Regions from separate parts of the Peribacillus sp. RS7 genome, predicted to be linked through region 3. Evidence: riboswitches for the same ligand, from Rfam matches in the RefSeq annotation. Region 3 holds a riboswitch; each other region holds the start of a gene.
The links. A riboswitch is a leader RNA that binds a small molecule or an ion and turns the genes downstream of it on or off. The one in region 3 is predicted to bind S-adenosylmethionine.

Region 1 (4,584 bases), 2.0 Mb from region 3:
TGATCGATATCGGATTGATGGAAAGTGGAAGCGTGCTGAATGGGGACGCTCACACCGCCTGTTGCCGAATCGAATTTATGTTGATTATGGAGTAATTTGGTTTCAAAGCTAAAATCATGATCGGTCATCGTAGTGCCTCCCTTTTTACGTGTGCGAATGCTTGCTGTAAATCCTGAATCAAATCGTCGCTGTCCTCAATGCCGACGGAGAAGCGAAGCAGGCGATTACAAACCCCATTGGCCGTTCTGACTTCAAGAGGTATATCGGCATGTGTTTGTGTAGCAGGATAGGTGATGAAGCTTTCGACCCCTCCAAGGCTTTCTGCAAACGAAATTAATGAGAGTGATTGTAAAAATGGGTTGACCGCCGCTTCTTCAATGATGCGGAAGGAAATCATGCCGCCCCTACCGGGATACAATACGTCCGTAACACAATCATGTTCCGACAAGTAATCTACAAGTACCTTTGCATTCTTTTCATGACGATCCATCCGCAATGCCAGGGTTTTCATTCCGCGCATCAACAGCCAAGAATCAAAGGGGCTCAAGACAGCACCAGTACCATTATGATGGAAGGCAAGTGCATCACATAATTCCGCGCCGCTGGCCACGATCAGTCCGGCGAGCACATCATTATGACCACCGAGATACTTGGTAGCACTGTGAATCACAATATCCGCTCCAAGCAGGATGGGTTGTTGAATAAGAGGCGTGTAAAAAGTATTATCAACGATTAACAATAAATCAAATCGTTTGGCCAATGCGGCAACGGCGCTAATATCCGTTTGCTGCATAAGAGGGTTAGTGGGAGTTTCAATGAAGATGGCTTTCGTGTGAGGAGTGATGGCTTTTTCGATATCCTCCAAACAACAAGTGTTCACATAGTCACACTGCAACCCCCATTTCTTAAAACCTTGTTCTAACAGACGATATGTACCCCCATAAAGATCTTCGCTGACAATCCATGCATCACCTGATTTAAATAAGGCCAGTATAGTAGAAATGGCTGCCATTCCTGAACTGCAGGCATATCCTTGGTCGCCTTTTTCCAGATCGGCGATGGATCGTTCCAATAGTTGGCGTGTAGGATTACCTGTCCTTGTGTAATCGAATCCAGTCGATTGACCGATTCCTTCGTGGCGAAAAGCAGTTGAAAAGTATACTGGCGGATTGACTGTTCCTGTCGCCGTTTCGCTGCGATTTCCTAATTGAGCAAGATATGTTTCAGTTTTGTACATAGTTTTCACTGCTCCTTTGAGTTATATAAAATAAAAAAAGTCTTCTTTAAGAAGAAGACTTTGATTAAGTAGGGACGAGTCATTCTTCTTATCTTCCAAGTTCACAAACTTGTGGAATTAGCACCTTTTCATTGGTTTGAAACAAATGAAGGTTGCTGAGGTGTCATCGGGCCATTCCCTATACCTCTCTCGATAAGAGTTTAGATTATTCAATTTCTTTTGAATTTACTATAAATACAAAATACTGTCAAGAACAAGTTTGATGGATTTTGCTTCGATGTTCATGACTAGGTCTATTGGAGCCTAGCGGTGTCAACACTTTACGTGTCTAAAAAAGAATATCCGGAATTTTCATGTGGTCAAGGATAATCCTGAATGATCCTGTTGAATTAATTGAATTTTTCAGAAAAAGGGGAGGCTTGGCCGGATATTTTTGCTTTAAAATAATAAAGTTTGTACAATGTAAGGAGAGAGAATAATACGACATTATTCATTTCATATACTTAAGGTCTTCGATGAATAGTGCAAACATAGGAGGAGAACACATGGATTACAGAATCGAACGAGATACGATGGGTGAAGTGAAAGTTCCTGCCGATAAATATTGGGGAGCACAGACCGAGAGAAGCCGTAACAATTTCAAAATTGGTAATGAAAAAATGCCGATTGAATTGGTTCGTGCATTTGCATACGTTAAACAAGCTGCGGCAAAGGTGAACTATGATCTCGGTGATCTTTCGGAAGTTAAAAAGAATGCCATCGTTAAGATTTGCGGCGAAATCCTTGAAGGTACGCTTGATGAACACTTCCCGCTTGTAGTTTGGCAAACGGGAAGCGGGACGCAAAGTAATATGAACGTGAATGAAGTGGTCGCTAACAAAGGGAATGAATGGTTAAAAGAAAATGGTGAATCGGAAACACTTCACCCGAATGATGATGTAAACAAGGCACAAAGCTCCAATGATACTTTCCCGACCGCCATGCACATTGCAGCCTTTATGGAGGTCGCTGAAAAGTTGGTTCCTGCCATCAAAGAACTTCGTGATACATTCGATTCAAAAGAAAAAGAGTTTTGGGATGTCGTGAAGATTGGCCGGACACATCTTCAAGATGCAACACCACTGACATTAGGACAAGAAATTTCTGGCTGGAAAGCGATGCTTGATAAAGATCTAGCGATGATTGAGGAAAGCAGCCAAAAATTATTGAACCTGGCTCTAGGGGGAACGGCTGTAGGAACAGGAATCAATACAAAAAAAGAATTCCCGGGACTTTCCGCAAAACAAATTGCAGCGGATACAGGACATCCTTTCGTCACATCGGATAATAAGTTCCATGCATTGACAAGCCATAACGAAATCGTTTATGCACACGGTGCTTTGAAAGCATTGGCAGCAGATTTAATGAAAATTGCGAACGATGTCAGATGGCTGGCAAGTGGCCCTAGAAGCGGAATCGGCGAAATAGCCATTCCTGAAAATGAGCCAGGCAGTTCCATCATGCCGGGTAAAGTCAATCCAACACAGAGTGAAGCGCTTACCATGATTGCGACACAAATCGTGGGTAACGATGCTACAATTGGATTTGCAGCAAGCCAAGGTAACTTTGAATTGAACGTATTCAAACCAGTCATCATCTATAACTTCCTTCAAACAGTGAAATTATTGACGGAAGGCATACACTCTTTTAACATTAATTGTGCGGTTGGCATCACTGCAAATGAAGATAAGATCAAAGAAAATGTAGATCGCTCCCTTATGTTGGTAACAGCATTGAACCCGCATATTGGTTATGAAAAAGCAGCCAAGATCGCCAAAACTGCATTCAAGGACAACTCTACCTTAAAAGAAGCGGCATTGAAATTGGAGTTCCTCACGGAAGATGAATTCAAAGCATGGGTCGATCCCGCTAACATGGTTAATAAATAATTCCATAGGAGTGCCCTCCCGCCGGTATTAGGGAGGGTGTTTCCATGTGTTAAAATAATGAAAGCAACAAATACTGAGATCATAAGTATCGGGAACAGGAGGAATAACAATGTCTTTATGCCCGCTTTGCAACGGTCTAAGAAAAATTCATGTAAATTGCCCGGAATGCAGCAGCAATCTTGAGGATAAAGGGAAATTCATGGATTACGCTGATGATTACAGTGCTTATATGGATATCGACACACTTAAGCTGAACGACGGATACCCCCAATCCCTTCAAAAAGGCCAATGCCCGCATCTTATGAAATGCTCTGAATGCGGACATGATGAAGTGGTATTGGTCCAGGAATAGATTTGACCCTTATTTAATATTTGAATAAATGAAAAAAAGACCCATTCATGAACGGGTCTTTTTACGTTTAATTGGCAGATAACTTCATGCTTTCCTGCATTTGTTCGTCCTCTTCAACTAAAATGCGATGTTCGGTCCCTTTATCAAAAAAGTGTGCTTTATTCATGTCAAGGGCTAGTTTGATGTTCTCGCCTGCCTGGATAATATTCTTGGCATCTACCCGTGCGACGAAGTCCTGCCCCTCTAATGTGGAGTAAAGCATGATCTCCGCGCCCATGAGTTCGGCTACATCAATTTGGGTTGTGAATATACTGTTGGGGGACTCCGTGAAGCAATCTCCTTCGTTATGGAAATCCTCCGGACGGATGCCAAAGATCATTTCTTTTCCGACATATCCTTGATCACGCAGCATTCTCATCTTCAATTCGGGTATTTCAAACGTTTGTTCACCAATTTTAAACATGCCTTCTTTTAATGTTCCGGTAAAGAAGTTCATGGCAGGCGATCCGATGAAGCCGCCGACGAAAACGTTTATGGGTTTCTCGTAAACGTCTTTTGGGGCACCGACCTGTTGGATGATACCATCTTTCATTACGACAAGACGTGTCGCCATGGTCATTGCCTCTGTTTGGTCATGTGTGACATATATCGTTGTGGTGTCCAGACGTTTATGTAGCTTTGCGATTTCAGCACGCATTTGAACCCGCAGCTTTGCGTCGAGATTGGATAATGGCTCATCCATCAAAAATACTTTTGCGTCCCTTACAATTGCACGGCCTAGTGCCACACGCTGGCGCTGACCACCTGAAAGGGCTTTCGGTTTTCTATTTAGCAGCTCTTCAAGTCCGAGGATCCTTGCAGCTTCATTGACCCTTTGCTTGATCTCCGCTTTTGGCGTTTTCCGGAGCTTTAATCCAAATGCCATATTGTCATAGACGGACATATGTGGATATAAGGCATAATTCTGGAAAACCATCGCAATATCACGATCTTTAGGGGGGACATCATTGACTCGCTTGCCGTCTATAAATAAATCCCCTTGGGAAATGTCTTCCAGTCCGGCAATC
Region 2 (4,584 bases), 1.9 Mb from region 3:
AGCGTTTTTGAGGAAAGAATGGCCTTATTGGAAGGCGGTATCGGCGGATTGGCAACAGCAAGCGGAATGGCTGCCATCTCACTGTCAATCCTGAATATTGCCGGTGCAGGGGATGAGATCGTTTCAGCCTCCACTTTATATGGCGGTACGTATAATCTTTTTGAAAACACTCTTCCGAAATATGGGATTAAAGTGAAGTTCGTTTCTCCTGATGACCCTGAAAATTTCAAAAGGGCGATAACGCCAAGAACTAAAGCCATATTTGCCGAAACAATCGGAAATCCAAGTTTGAGGGTCCTTGATATCGAAGCGGTAGCTGACATTGCCCACAATGCCGGGATACCTTTAATCATTGATAATACCTTCGCTACACCGTATCTATGCAGACCAATTGATTTTGGAGCGGATATTGTCATCCATTCCGCTACAAAATGGCTTCTGGGAAATGGAACCACTTTAGGCGGTGTCATCGTGGATGGAGGGAAGTTCGATTGGAACTCACCAAACTACCCTGGCTTTACGGAGCCTGATCCAAGTTACGACGGTCTGGTATACGCCGAGGCAGTTGGACCAGCCGCTTTTATAACGAAAGCCCGAGTGCAGTTACTTCGTGATTTAGGCCCTGCGCTAAGTGCCCAAAGCGCATTCCAGTTTACGCTTGGACTTGAAACGCTGCATGTAAGGATGAAAGAGCATCTTTCGAACACGAAGTCTGTACTTCAATATTTGAAAAATCACCCTGCCGTGACTTGGGTTTCGCATCCTTCTAATGAGGATCATCCCGATAAAGCCCTTGCGGATAAATATTTGCCCAAGGGAGCAGGATCCGTTGTGACTTTTGGAATTAAGGGAGACCGCGAAGCCGGGGCGAAACTTATCAATTCGGTGGAATTATGGTCCCATGTAGCGAATGTAGGGGATGCGAAGAGTTTGATCATCCACCCTGCCAGTACGACCCATCAGCAATTGAATGATGCAGGTCTGGCGAAAGCGGGTGTGCGTGCTGATCAAGTCCGTTTATCCATTGGGATTGAAAATGTAGAGGATTTAATAGAAGATTTGGAGCAGGCAATTGAAAAAGCGACGAATATCGTCTCCTTGACTTCTAAAACGGTTTAAGCAAAAAGTCCTGGGCATTCTTGAACTAGAAATATTATACATTGCGCTCCTTTTTTATCTATGATAAAATTTCAACATACTAAAGAACTTAATGATATACAAATATTCTATATATTAGCTCTTATCAAGAGAGGTGGAGGGATGTGCCCGATGAAACCCGGCAACCGACAAGGAGATTTCCTTGGAAAGGTGCCAATTCACACAAAGTTTAATCACTTTGGAAGATGAGAGGAAGGCCTGTTTCTTCACCTGCCTTTCTGCTCATGCAGAAAGGTTTTTTCTATTTCAGTAGGAAAAACCTTTGCATGAACTGCAAAATTGGTAGGGGAAACAGATAATAATGTAGAGAAATTAACTAAGTTCATAGGTTTTATTGGATAAAAGAGGTGAGGATTAATGATTACATTGACAAAAGTCAGTAAGCTGTTCCGAACAGGAAAAGGAAGCAGTGAGACGATCAAGGCTGTAAATAATGTGAATGTTGAAATAAATAAAGGCGAGATTTTCGGTATTATTGGTTATAGTGGAGCGGGGAAAAGTACTTTGATCAGGATGCTCAATGGATTGGAAACACCGACAGAAGGATCCGTTGTGGTGGCTGAGAAGGAAATTTCAAAAATTAAAGGTGCTCAGCTTCGTAAGGCCCGTCAAGAAATCAGCATGATTTTCCAACATTTCAATCTATTATGGTCCAGAACCGTTCAGGAAAATATATCCTTCCCGTTGGAAATTGCTGGAGTTTCAAAATTTGAACGCACCAAACGTGTGAACGAATTGATCAAGTTAGTCGGACTGGAAGGCAGAGAAAAGGCATATCCTTCGCAATTAAGCGGAGGGCAAAAGCAACGGGTGGGAATAGCCAGGGCTCTAGCGAATGATCCTAAAGTGCTGCTGTGTGATGAAGCGACTTCTGCCTTGGATCCGCAGACTACCGACTCTATACTCGAATTGCTTGTTGACATCAATCAGCGTCTCGGGTTGACGATTGTCTTGATAACACATGAAATGCATGTAATACGTAAAATCTGTCATCGTGTGGCTGTGATGGAAAGCGGGCAAGTTGTTGAACAGGGACCTGTCCTGGATGTTTTCAAGAATCCTAAAGAACAAATGACGAAGCGTTTCGTGCAACAGGTGACGGAACCAGAAGAAACGAAAGAAACGATGGACCATCTGCTCGAACGCTTTCCTGCAGGCAAAGTGATTCAATTGACTTTTGTAGGTGATCATGCAGAAAGCCCGTTGATAACTAAGCTCGTACGTAACTTCGAGTTGGATGTCAATATCGTTCAAGGTAAAATATCGCAAACCAGAAGCGGTTCATATGGAACGTTGTTTATCCATCTTGATGGCAAAGAGGATGAAATGCTCCGCGCAATCGAATTCATTAAAGCACAGCAGGTAGGCGTGGAGGTGATTACTCATGCTTGAAGAATTATTGCCGAATGTTGATTGGGAAGACATTATTGAAGCAACGAAAGAAACGCTTTATATGACAAGTATCTCTGTGGTGGCAACCTTTTTTATAGGCATATTATTAGGATTGATCCTGTTCTTGACAGGGAAGGGGAATATGTGGGAAAACCGGGCAATCAACGCGGTCATCAGTGCTGTGGTTAATATATTCCGTTCCATTCCATTTCTTATTTTGATCGTGCTGCTCATTCCTTTCACTAAAGCGCTTGTCGGCTCCATGATCGGAGAGAACGCTGCACTGCCGGCACTTATTATCGGTGCGGCACCGTTTTATGCACGTATGGTTGAAATCGGCCTCCGTGAAATCGATAAAGGTGTAATTGAAGCCGCTAAATCGATGGGGGCAAAAACGAGCACGATCATTTGGAAGGTCCTTCTTCCGGAGTCGATGCCTGCCCTTATTTCCGGGATTACGGTAACATCGATTGCATTGGTTGGATATACCGCAATGGCCGGGGTCATCGGCGCAGGCGGACTTGGTAATCTTGCCTATCTGGAGGGCTATCAAAGAAATCAAAATGACGTTACGCTTGTAGCGACTATCGTTATTCTAATTATCGTCTTCATAATTCAAATTATTGGAGATGTGATTACATCTAAATTGGACAAAAGATAAAGGGAGATGAAAAGGATGAAAAAGTTTTTAGGATTTGCATTGATTTTAGTGTTATCCATCGCTTTGGCTGCTTGTGGAAGTGAAAAGGATAAAGGCGGCAGTGAAACGGAAAAAGAATCCAAGAAATTAGTTGTAGGGGCATCCAATGTTCCGCATGCTGAAATCCTTGAGGAAGCTAAGCCGCTTCTTGAAGAAAAAGGAATCGAATTGGAAATCGAAACATTCCAGGACTATGTGTTACCAAATAAGGCTTTAAACGATAAGGAATTGGATGCTAACTATTTTCAGCACATTCCTTATTTAGAATCACAAATTAAAGAAAACGGATATGATTTCGTTAATGCAGGCGGAATCCATATCGAGCCAATAGCTCTATACTCACAAAAATATAAAACCATCGAAAAACTTCCTGATGGGGCAACGATCATTCTAAGCAGCTCTGTCGCTGATCATGGGCGTGCTTTATCCCTTTTGGAAAAGAATGGCCTGATCACTTTGAAAGAGGGAATCGATAAAACGACAGCTACAACTAAAGACATCGTTGAAAATAAGAAAAACCTTAAATTCGATTCTGAATATGAAGCGGCTCTGCTTCCTAAAATTTATGAGAGCGGCGAAGGCGATGCTGTTTTGATCAACTCCAACTATGCGATCGATGCAGGTTTGAATCCGATTGAAGATTCAATCGCCATTGAAGATTCTGAATCACCATACGTGAATGTCATCGCTGTAAACAAAGGTGACGAAAACAAAGAAGCAATCAAAGCGCTTGTAGAAGTATTGCATTCTAAAGAGATTCAAGATTTCATCCTTAAAGAATACAAAGGTGCAGTTGTACCGGCGGATAAATAATTCAACAATGACGACCTGATGTAATTCAGGTCGTTTTTTCATGTTTATATATGATAGTAAAAGGGTAGAGAATGATTGAAGGTAATAAAATGATACACAAATTTGAAAGGATGGTTCACTATCAATACTCTGGATTTAAATGTAACAAGCGAAATGGAAAAGGCGATGCAGTCTTCACATGGGATTGGCTACAGTGAGTACAGTAGAAACTTAGACCTCCGTATCGAGGTTGAGAAAGAACGAGATAGGGAACATGAAAAATGCAACAAAATGGTCCTGGACCTGCAACGCAAAATTCACGGCTAAGCATATAAAAGAGTTCTTTAAAAGATCGGTCTGTAGAGGTAAAATGGTAAGTGGTCCAGAAAATAAGGGTTTCCTTATTGGATGAACTTACATAATGCCTTACAGTCCGATTTTTTTATTTTCAAAGCGGAACGTTCATACCATCCGATCGACTCTTTCGGACATATATTAATAAGAACGAAGGTTTGCCGAATAATAAGATAATTTTAACAAAA
Region 3 (4,584 bases):
GTGATTATAGACGATAGGAATCCTTAGCTCTGAATCTTCATCCCACCTTCCGGTCGCTTTAATGATTTCATGATTACGAAAAGTAACATGACCTTCATCTCCGTACAATTCGGATATCACATTATTTTCAACTGTATGGACATGGAGTACACAGTTCGCATTGGTTTTCCCGTAAATAACGGTATGAAGCAATGTTTCGGCCGATGGTCTTAACTCCGTTTCTTCAACTGGTTTTCCTTTTAAATCAACCAGTAAAAAGTCCAAATCCGATTGCTTCCTTTTATCCTTACCGCTTGCCGTAATATAAAAGAAAGGACTTTCGGGCTTACGGATGGACAAATTCCCGCTAGTTCCCATAAACCAATCCCTTTCGGCCAATTCAGCCTTAATATCTGCCAACTCCCGCCATTCTTTAGAATGAGTGTTCACGCTTTAACCACCTCCTGCTGTTTTAAAATGTCAATTACATCAAAAAATGTTTCAAATCCTTGATGTGGAATTCCTTCCCTATCGCATTTTTCAAGCAATATGTCACGGGCTATGACAAAATCGGCCTGTTTTGCCGCTTCAAAATCCGTTACTGAATCTCCAATAACGAGTTTAAAATCATCCGCACCCGCAATCTCCCTCATAATGGATGGCTTACAGCAACCACAATCATTTTTACATTGGTCATCACAGGCATGGGGCCACTCAATATAAATTTTTTCCTTATTGAAAAATGCATGGTTGCAATACACGGACTCTGATGGCAAGATATCATTTAAAAGAGGTGCTATGAAAAAATCCATGCCTCCGCTTACAATATATAAAGGGATGTTGGCTTGTTTCGTATACTCAACGAATTCATAAAACCCTGGACGGATGCCGGCCGATTCACATACATATTGAATGATGTCATCCTTCAAGCCACTATCAAGTAGCGAAAACATATCCCCAACGCCAGAAGATATACTGATTTTTTGCTGAAGGACACCGTCTTTCAACGCTTCCCATTCCGGAGGCGCAAATTTTTTCATGATGGAAATGATATTATCTGTGTTGGTGATCGTTCCGTCGAAATCACAAAAGATGATCGGTTTCATTTTTTCTTACAAGCCTCCCCATAAAACAAGAGCTTTTTTTAGCGTTTCTTCCTCAGCCGCCGCTTCAGATAGGTCCTTTCCTGCTAGAACGGCTTCCACAGCAGAACGGAAAGCCTTGGCCCCACCCTCTGCCCCGTCAGGGTGTCCGTGAATTCCACCTCCGGCATTAATCACACTATCCAGCCCAAAATCCTTGATTAGGTCCGGAACCATGCCCGGATGAATGCCTGCAGAAGGAACAGGGAAGGCTTTTTTCCACGAAGGTTCATCTTTTGTAAGAGCTTCAGCAATCGCCAATGTCTCCTTTTTTTCAAGGGCGACATTTCCATAAGGGGATGGGAATAAGGATAAATCCGCACCTGATAACCTTACTAATTTACCAAGTAATAATGGATAGCCGATCCCATAAAATGATGAAGATGCCAATGCCCCGCTAAAAGCGGGGTGCGCCATGATCGGTAGCCTGATTCGATCATGCTCACTCAAGGCCTGCAATACATCCAAACCATATGTATGAACGTTGAACAATAAAGCATCCGCCCCTGCTTCAGCAGCTTGCTCTGCCTTATCCAATAATTCAAATGTTTTCCCTGATAGATTGACAGCGTATAAAGTTCGGTGGCCAGTGGTCTCATAGACTTCATTCAATATTCGTTTTCCAGTTTTTATTCTATCGAAAAATGGAGTCTGTTCCTGGTCGAAGAGAATCTCATCATCTTTAACTAGGTCGACACCTCCTAATGCTTGTCGCTTCAGTTGCTCATTATGGAAGGCTAGGTCCCTTCCTAATACACCTTTAAAGATGCTCATCACCAGGGGCCGGTTATATACGTCAATCTTTTCCCTTATGCCTGCAATGCCAAATTGCGGCCCTGGGAAAGCTTTTTGAATCTCACCGACAAAATCCAAGTCGATAAGTTTTATTTCTCCGTCCAATGAAAGTTTGCCGAAGACCGTCGTGAGGATAGCAGGTAAATCATTGGAGAAATTCCCTGCCGGATAGGCAATCTTAATTAGTGAACGGTACACTTTACGATTAAAATATCTGTTTGCCCTCTCTTCTTCAGATAGTGGTGTCACCGATACGACACGACCCTTATGTTTTTCCAGTTGCTTCTGGACCAAATGGGGCAGGTCCGTCCATGTTCCCACAGTCAATCCTAAGGCAATGCTTTCTGCTTTTTTCTCATGATTTCCATTAAAGTCATGAATTAAATAAGTAGCGACTATCTCGCTCATTTGATCACTCCTATATCACGTTAGTTAAACTCTCGAAGTCATTAACCTGAAATGGTCTCAAAATGGCAAAAGCCCCTTCATAAAGAAGAGGCTTTAAAAAGCCATCTTCTTATCTCCCAGCCATTGGCTGCAAGAATTAGCACCGTGCCTTGTGGATTTCAAGAAAATCCGGCGAAGAATTCCGCCCCATTTTACAATGGAATTACGGTCGGTTGCTGGGCTTCATAGGGCTAGTCCCTCCACCTGCTCAAAATAAGAAAACGCTGATATATAGTTACATTCAAGTATCGAAAGATTAAGAATTTATTTTGTATTCTGACACGTAATCCATACTTTGTCAATAAGTTTTTGTCTATTTAACCGAGGATAAATTGAATCCTCCGTTAAAATAATTTTAATGTACGTATCCGTTCCACAGCCTCTTCAAGCCGTTCTTCCGAAGTCAGAAGCCCTACCCTGACGTAACCTTCGCCAAATTCACCAAATCCATTCCCTGCGGCAACAGCTACGTGGGCATGCGTTAATAGATAGTCTGCAAAACTCTCGGACGTAAAACCTTTTGGTACCTTGAGCCAGGCAAAGAATGATGCTTTAGGAGCTTTGACATCCCAGCCGATTGCCCTCAATCCCTCAATGAAAACATTCCTGCGTCCCTCATACATCTTCACTAACTCCTCTACACAGCTCTGCGAGTCCAGTAACGCGCTTGCCGCTGCTTCCTGTATCGCTGGAAAGAGACTAACATAAAGATGGTCTTGCAATAGTTCAAGAGCTTCTATGACACTTTTATTCCCCACTGCAAAACCGACTCTCCACCCTGCCATATTGAATGTTTTCGATAGTGTGTAAATTTCTATCCCTACATCCTTCGCTCCTTCTGCCTGGAGAAAGCTTATCGGTTTTTTTCCGTCGAATCCTATCGCCCCATAAGCGAAATCGTGGACCACGCAAATCGAATGCTCTTTTGCAAAGGAGACGGTTTCATCAAAGAAACTTTCAGTTGCAGAAGCACCTGTGGGATTATTCGGATAGTTCAAGAACATCATTTTAGCTTTATCTAGCACTTCTTTATGTATGTCATTGTATTTCGGAAGAAAATCATTTTCTTCTGTCAAGGGCATCAGTTCGGTCTTTGCCTGTGCTAAAACGACACCGGAAAGATAATCCGGATAGCCGGGGTCTGGAACAAGGATCGTATCACCTGGATTCAATAAACACTGCGGCAGTTCGACAAGACCTGCCTTTCCCCCGAAGAGAATCGCCACTTCACTATTCGGATCCAACTTGACACCATATTCACGTTCATAAAAGACGGCAGCAGCATCTTTTAAATATTGATGTCCCCGAAACGGCGAATATTTATGATTAATCGTTTTTTCAGCGGCAACCTGCAAACTTTTCACGATATGTTCAGGCGTCGGTTGATCAGGATTTCCCTGGCCTAAATTAATGACATCATGACCCTGCGCCGTAATCGCATTGACTTTTGCGACTAGAGAGGCAAAAAATTGCTTGGGCAGTTTTTGAAGTTGTCTGGATTTTTCGAATTGCAACATTTATACACCTTCTCTGAAATTTCTTGAAATTCTAGTCACAAATGATATATGTTTATCATAGTCTTGTAAAGCATTTTTTACATGTGGGGTTTTAAACGATGAAGTGGAAGATTGCCTGCATTCAAATGGATATTGCCTTCGGGCAACCAGATATCAATTTTCAGGTTGCAGAACAATGGATGGAAAAAGCAGCAATGTCAAAACCCGATATCGTTATTTTACCAGAGCTTTGGTCAACAGGATACGACTTGACCAGGTTAAATGAGATTGCTGATGAAGAAGCAGAAAAAACGATTGAATGTTTAAAAGATCAGGCAAAGAAACACCAGTTTCACATAATTGGGGGTTCCGTTGCCAAAAAAGCAAGCAAGGGCATCTATAACAACATGATCATCATCAATAAGCATGGAAATCTCATTAAACAATATGATAAGCTTCACTTATTTCAGTTAATGGATGAACATCATTTCCTGCAGCCAGGTGAAAAAGATGGTTAATTTACTCTTGATGAAAAAATATGTGCTGGATTCATTTGTTATGACATCCGTTTTCCTGAATGGCAGCGAGCCCATACCGTTCAAGGCGCCGAAGTTCCGTGCTTCCGTAACTTTATTGAAGTCCAAGGTGCCTGTCAAGAGTTCGTTTGCTTCTCCGGATTCACCTATGATATTCCCCCATGGATCAATAATCAAGGAATATTATTG
Region 4 (4,584 bases), 1.8 Mb from region 3:
ATGCGGGGCCCCAGATCACGGGCCGGGTTTATGGCATATCCTGTCGTTCCCCCGAGTGACATCCCAATCACGACAATTAATAAACCGACAGCGAATGGGTTCAAACCCTCTGTAAAATCATTGGCACCTATGAATAATAAACCAAGAATAAGGATGAAAGTTCCAATCATTTCACTTAATAGATTGGAAAATGTATGTGGGATAGCAGGTGAAGTCGCAAACACACCAAGCTTCGTTCCTGGATCATCAGTAGCTTTCCAGTGTGGCAAATAGTGCAGGAATACTAGAGTTGCCCCCAGGATTGCGCCAATCATTTGGGCAACGATGTAACCAGGTACATCACTCCATGGAAACTCTCCAATAATGGCAAATCCTACTGTGACCGCCGGATTTAAATGCGCCCCGCTTATGGATCCCACTGCAAAAACACCCATGGTGACAGCCAGTCCCCACGCAATCGTGATAACGATCCAACCGGCATCTTTAGCATAAGATCCCTTTAAGGATGAACCCGCTCCAATACCTGCTCCGAATAAAACTAAAATCATTGTGCCTACTACTTCTCCCCAAAATGGAGTCATGAATAAAACCCCTCCCCTGATAATTTAAAAACCTTGCAAACAAATAAAAGGAGATTCACAGCAGAACTATCCTCATAAAAAAATTATGAATAGATCTGTTGTGAATCTCCTAGTCTCCGTCACATATATTAACTTGTAATGTAAAATATACTAGGTTGTGAAAACGCTGTCAATTATTTTGTGAAAAATTAATCTATTTTTCTGTAATTTTTTTCAAATTCCTCGTTCTATCCTATTAGACGATATCCCATAATTCAGTTTTGGAAGTGGTGATTGCCGACGCTCCAGCATCAAGGGCGTTCAGTACTTCATCAGAAGTACGGATGAGACCGCCTGCAAAAATGGGTGTTTGTAGTCGTTCCTTCACTTCTTTTATCATCCACGGCATAGCCCCCGGCAAAACTTCGATATAATCCGGCTTGGTTTTCTGCACCAGCTTATAACTTTTCTCCAACGCATGTGAATCTATTAAAAAGATTCGCTGGATGGCAATGACCCCCTTTTGCTTCGCTTTCAAAATAACGTTTGATTTAGTCGAAATCAACCCATATGGATTATACTCCTGACAAATGAATTCTGTCGCATATTCATCACTTCTTATGCCATGGATCAAATCGACATGATAAATCATTTTCTTATTATGCTGCTTTGCCATCATACTTACATTTTTCAATTGTGATATATGCAAATCAAGAAACACGCCTATTTCATAGGAACTTTCTAAGAATCTTTCGAAATCCTTCATGCTTGCCGAAGCAGGCAAAATCTTCTGGTTCATTATTTTCCCCCTTATCTCTGGAAAAACTAAAACTTTTAGTAATTCAGTATATTTTAAAGAGCTTGGTTTTTCAAACACATTTTAATGAATCGCCACCCTATCCATCCTTACACTAACATACCTGGCATCCCCTTTATATATTGCGGCTAAAAACGATCCATCATAAAGAAAGTTTCATTTTCAATGCACCATCGACAAGTTCAAATGATTTAATTGTGCCGACCGGGATTTTTCTAACGATGTTCCAAGCACTAACATTCATTTTGATCATTCTATTTTCAAATTCAAAAAATGGCGGTCTGTTAAATATCCTTTGGTTGATGAAACTCCTGTCAATCGGTTCCATTTCCACTAATTCAAATGAGATCGTTCTTTTTTCCACGTGAACCGGTTTTAATGTAATCCTGAAAGCTACGTTTTTCTTAAACATCATTTTTTTCACTTCCGTCGTTCCGGAAAGCACTATATGCTTTGGCGTAATCTCGACTTTAATATCCTGATCAGATGATTTCATCTTTATGATACTCTCTATCATAGCTGCAGTTACCGTTATCGGTATGCCATTTCCAAATATATTGGATGGATCGAATGCATTCATCCTGGTATTCCCCTCCAACTTTCAATATCACAGTTCATAAGGAACGTCGGTTATAACATATGCCGGGTTCACGGATGCAGTTAACATTTCCCGAGTTAATAATCGATATATTCTAAATCTTCCACCTTCAACCCTTGACCTTTGTAAAAACTACCTGTATAGTCATAATTAATTTAATAGACAACTCTTATCCAGAGAGGTGGAGGGACTGGCCCTTTGATGCCTCAGCAACAGACTAATCATGTACTGTGCTAATTCCAGAAGTGTAAAAACTTGAAGATAAGAAGAGTAAATAGCTATGCTGCCAACACCTCTTCTTATTTTTAAGAAGAGGTTTTTTATTTTATAAAAGGAAAGAAGGAATGCAACATGTCAATCACATTAACGAAAGCGCCTTTTAGGGCGGACCACGTCGGGAGTTTATTAAGACCGGAACGTTTACATATTGCCAGAAAGCAATTTAAGGATGGCACAATTTCAGCGGAACGACTTCGTGAAGTTGAAACCGAAGAAATCAATCGGATTGTCGATAAACAGATTGAAGTTGGATTAGAGGCTGTGACGGATGGTGAGTTCAGACGGACCTGGTGGCACTTTGACTTCCTCGAACATTTAAATGGAATCGAGGGATATGTTACTGAAAAAGGACTAACTTTCGATGGTGTGGAAACAGAGAGATATAACGTTCGCAATACCGGAAAGGTTTCATTCAATCCTGAACATCCCTTCATTCGTGATTTTATTGAATTGAACAAAATTGTGGACGGACGTGCCGTTGCCAAACAAACCATTCCCAGTCCCAATCAATTATTTGCTGTAGGTGTTCAAAATGAAGACGTCTACCCTGATATCGAAGACTATGCAAATGATATCGTCAAAGCGTATCAGCATGCTTTGAAAGCTTTTTATGATGCAGGAGTGCGTTATCTTCAATTGGATGATGTATATATTGCCAGGCTTTCAGCTCCGGATTTCCAGTTCAAAGAGGGAAAATATACGAGGGAACAATTAATTGATTTAGCACTGCGTGTAATTAATGGCGCATTGGAAGGCAAACCAGAAGACCTGGTAGTCACCACCCACCTTTGTCGTGGAAACTACCAGTCGACATGGGCATTTGAAGGAAGCTATGCCCGTATTGCCCCAACATTATTGGCAAAAGAAAAAGTGGATGGATTCTTCTTGGAATATGACGATGATCGCTCAGGGGATTTCAAACCATTGGAATACATTCCAAATGGCGGGGCGCGTGTCGTTCTAGGGGTCGTCACTTCAAAAAATGGAGAAATCGAAGACAAGGAAGCTGTTAAGGCACGCATTAAAGAAGCCTCGCGCTTCGTTCCTTTCGAACAATTATGCTTAAGCCCGCAATGCGGCTTCGCTTCCACCCATCACGGCAACAAGGTAACGGAAGAACAGCAGTGGGAAAAGTTGAAGTTCGTCGTTGATGTAGCAAAAGAAGTATGGGAATGATTTTTTTATTAATCATTTGACATATCGATAATTCTCGATATAATGAAATGTATGAAAACAATCGAGATATTTAAAGCATTATCCAATGAATCCAGGTTGCAAATCTTACAATGGCTCAAGGCGCCTGAACTCCACTTCACCCCTCATGAGGGAATAGATATGAAGGAAACCGGCGTTTGTGTAAGTCAGATTACAGAAAAATTAAACATGACCCAATCCACGGCCTCTCAATACCTCTCGATGCTTCTTAGAGCAGGATTGATCAAGACGGAGCGGATAGGAAAGTTTACGTATTACAAACGAGATGAAGATGCAATCTCAAAAATTACTGATTTCTTGAAAGAAGAAGTATGAAAATGAACCTGATCCCTGCCTTAGTGGGTTAGGTTTTATTTTCCTTTTAACAATTCGACATTTCACGATATGTTTATTTTTTTATTCATACATATTAACATATTCCGATATGTCTTTGCATATAACCATAAATCATTAATGAGGAGTGAATCTATTTGCTTAATACATGGAAAATTTACATGTTGGCGATTATCAGTTTTTTAGTAGGAACATCCGAATTCATCATATCCGGGATTTTAGATAAGATTGCGGATTCTCTTGGAGTGACCCTTGCTGCCGTAGGACAGCTCATTACAATTTTCTCCCTTGTCTACGCAATCGGTACCCCCATTCTTATGGCTTTGACAGCAAGTTTAGATAGACGAAAATTAATGTTGTACTCACTTGGACTATTCGTAGTCGCCAATCTCCTTGCCTTCCTATTACCAGGCTTTGGACCGTTTCTATTTGCCCGCATAATCATGGCTCTAGGTGCAGGATTAGTTGTTGTCACCGCTTTGAATATTGCTGCTAAGCTTGCTCCGCCAGACAAACAAGCTAGTTCTATCGCGACAGTGGTCATGGGGTTTACAGCTTCCCTTATCATTGGGGTACCTCTTGGAAGAATCATGACGGATGCATTCGGATGGAAATCTGTCTTTGGCGGAATCGCCCTATTCGGCCTGATTGCCATGATCGTTTTATTCTTTACCATTCCGCCTACCAAAGGGGATAAACCGGTACCTCTTCTCCAACAGCTGGCGCTTCTAAAAAAAAGGAAAGTTGCCCTTGGATTATCGATAACCTTCTTCTGGCTAGGC

Region 1: linked by a shared signal. The riboswitch ahead of ACDZ29_RS16295 (methionine biosynthesis PLP-dependent protein) and the one ahead of mtnW (2,3-diketo-5-methylthiopentyl-1-phosphate enolase) in region 3 are both predicted to bind S-adenosylmethionine.
Region 2: linked by a shared signal. The riboswitch ahead of ACDZ29_RS08425 (methionine ABC transporter ATP-binding protein) and the one ahead of mtnW (2,3-diketo-5-methylthiopentyl-1-phosphate enolase) in region 3 are both predicted to bind S-adenosylmethionine.
Region 4: linked by a shared signal. The riboswitch ahead of ACDZ29_RS07660 (5-methyltetrahydropteroyltriglutamate--homocysteine S-methyltransferase) and the one ahead of mtnW (2,3-diketo-5-methylthiopentyl-1-phosphate enolase) in region 3 are both predicted to bind S-adenosylmethionine.

What each region holds. Positions count from the first base shown of each region.
Region 1 is NZ_CP168135.1:3,245,498-3,250,081, forward strand. It holds gene metC (cystathionine beta-lyase) at 1-128, opposite strand, end outside; gene ACDZ29_RS16295 (methionine biosynthesis PLP-dependent protein) at 125-1,237, opposite strand; SAM riboswitch class I at 1,323-1,436, opposite strand; gene fumC (class II fumarate hydratase) at 1,783-3,165, shown strand; gene ACDZ29_RS16305 (hypothetical protein) at 3,275-3,517, shown strand; gene ACDZ29_RS16310 (ABC transporter ATP-binding protein) at 3,585-4,584, opposite strand, start outside.
Region 2 is NZ_CP168135.1:1,613,866-1,618,449, reverse strand. It holds gene ACDZ29_RS08430 (O-acetylhomoserine aminocarboxypropyltransferase/cysteine synthase family protein) at 1-1,119, shown strand, start outside; SAM riboswitch class I at 1,238-1,350, shown strand; gene ACDZ29_RS08425 (methionine ABC transporter ATP-binding protein) at 1,516-2,550, shown strand; gene ACDZ29_RS08420 (methionine ABC transporter permease) at 2,543-3,211, shown strand; gene ACDZ29_RS08415 (MetQ/NlpA family ABC transporter substrate-binding protein) at 3,227-4,063, shown strand; gene ACDZ29_RS08410 (hypothetical protein) at 4,166-4,369, shown strand.
Region 3 is NZ_CP168135.1:5,278,140-5,282,723, forward strand. It holds gene ACDZ29_RS26105 (methylthioribulose 1-phosphate dehydratase) at 1-429, opposite strand, end outside; gene ACDZ29_RS26110 (2-hydroxy-3-keto-5-methylthiopentenyl-1-phosphate phosphatase) at 426-1,085, opposite strand; gene mtnW (2,3-diketo-5-methylthiopentyl-1-phosphate enolase) at 1,092-2,324, opposite strand; SAM riboswitch class I at 2,431-2,583, opposite strand; gene ACDZ29_RS26120 (pyridoxal phosphate-dependent aminotransferase) at 2,708-3,880, opposite strand; gene ACDZ29_RS26125 (nitrilase-related carbon-nitrogen hydrolase) at 3,979-4,377, shown strand; gene ACDZ29_RS26130 (hypothetical protein) at 4,330-4,572, opposite strand.
Region 4 is NZ_CP168135.1:1,474,173-1,478,756, forward strand. It holds gene ACDZ29_RS07645 (MIP/aquaporin family protein) at 1-581, opposite strand, end outside; gene ACDZ29_RS07650 (glycerol-3-phosphate responsive antiterminator) at 817-1,359, opposite strand; gene ACDZ29_RS07655 (hypothetical protein) at 1,520-1,957, opposite strand; SAM riboswitch class I at 2,142-2,243, shown strand; gene ACDZ29_RS07660 (5-methyltetrahydropteroyltriglutamate--homocysteine S-methyltransferase) at 2,327-3,430, shown strand; gene ACDZ29_RS07665 (helix-turn-helix transcriptional regulator) at 3,482-3,784, shown strand; gene ACDZ29_RS07670 (MFS transporter) at 3,940-4,584, shown strand, end outside.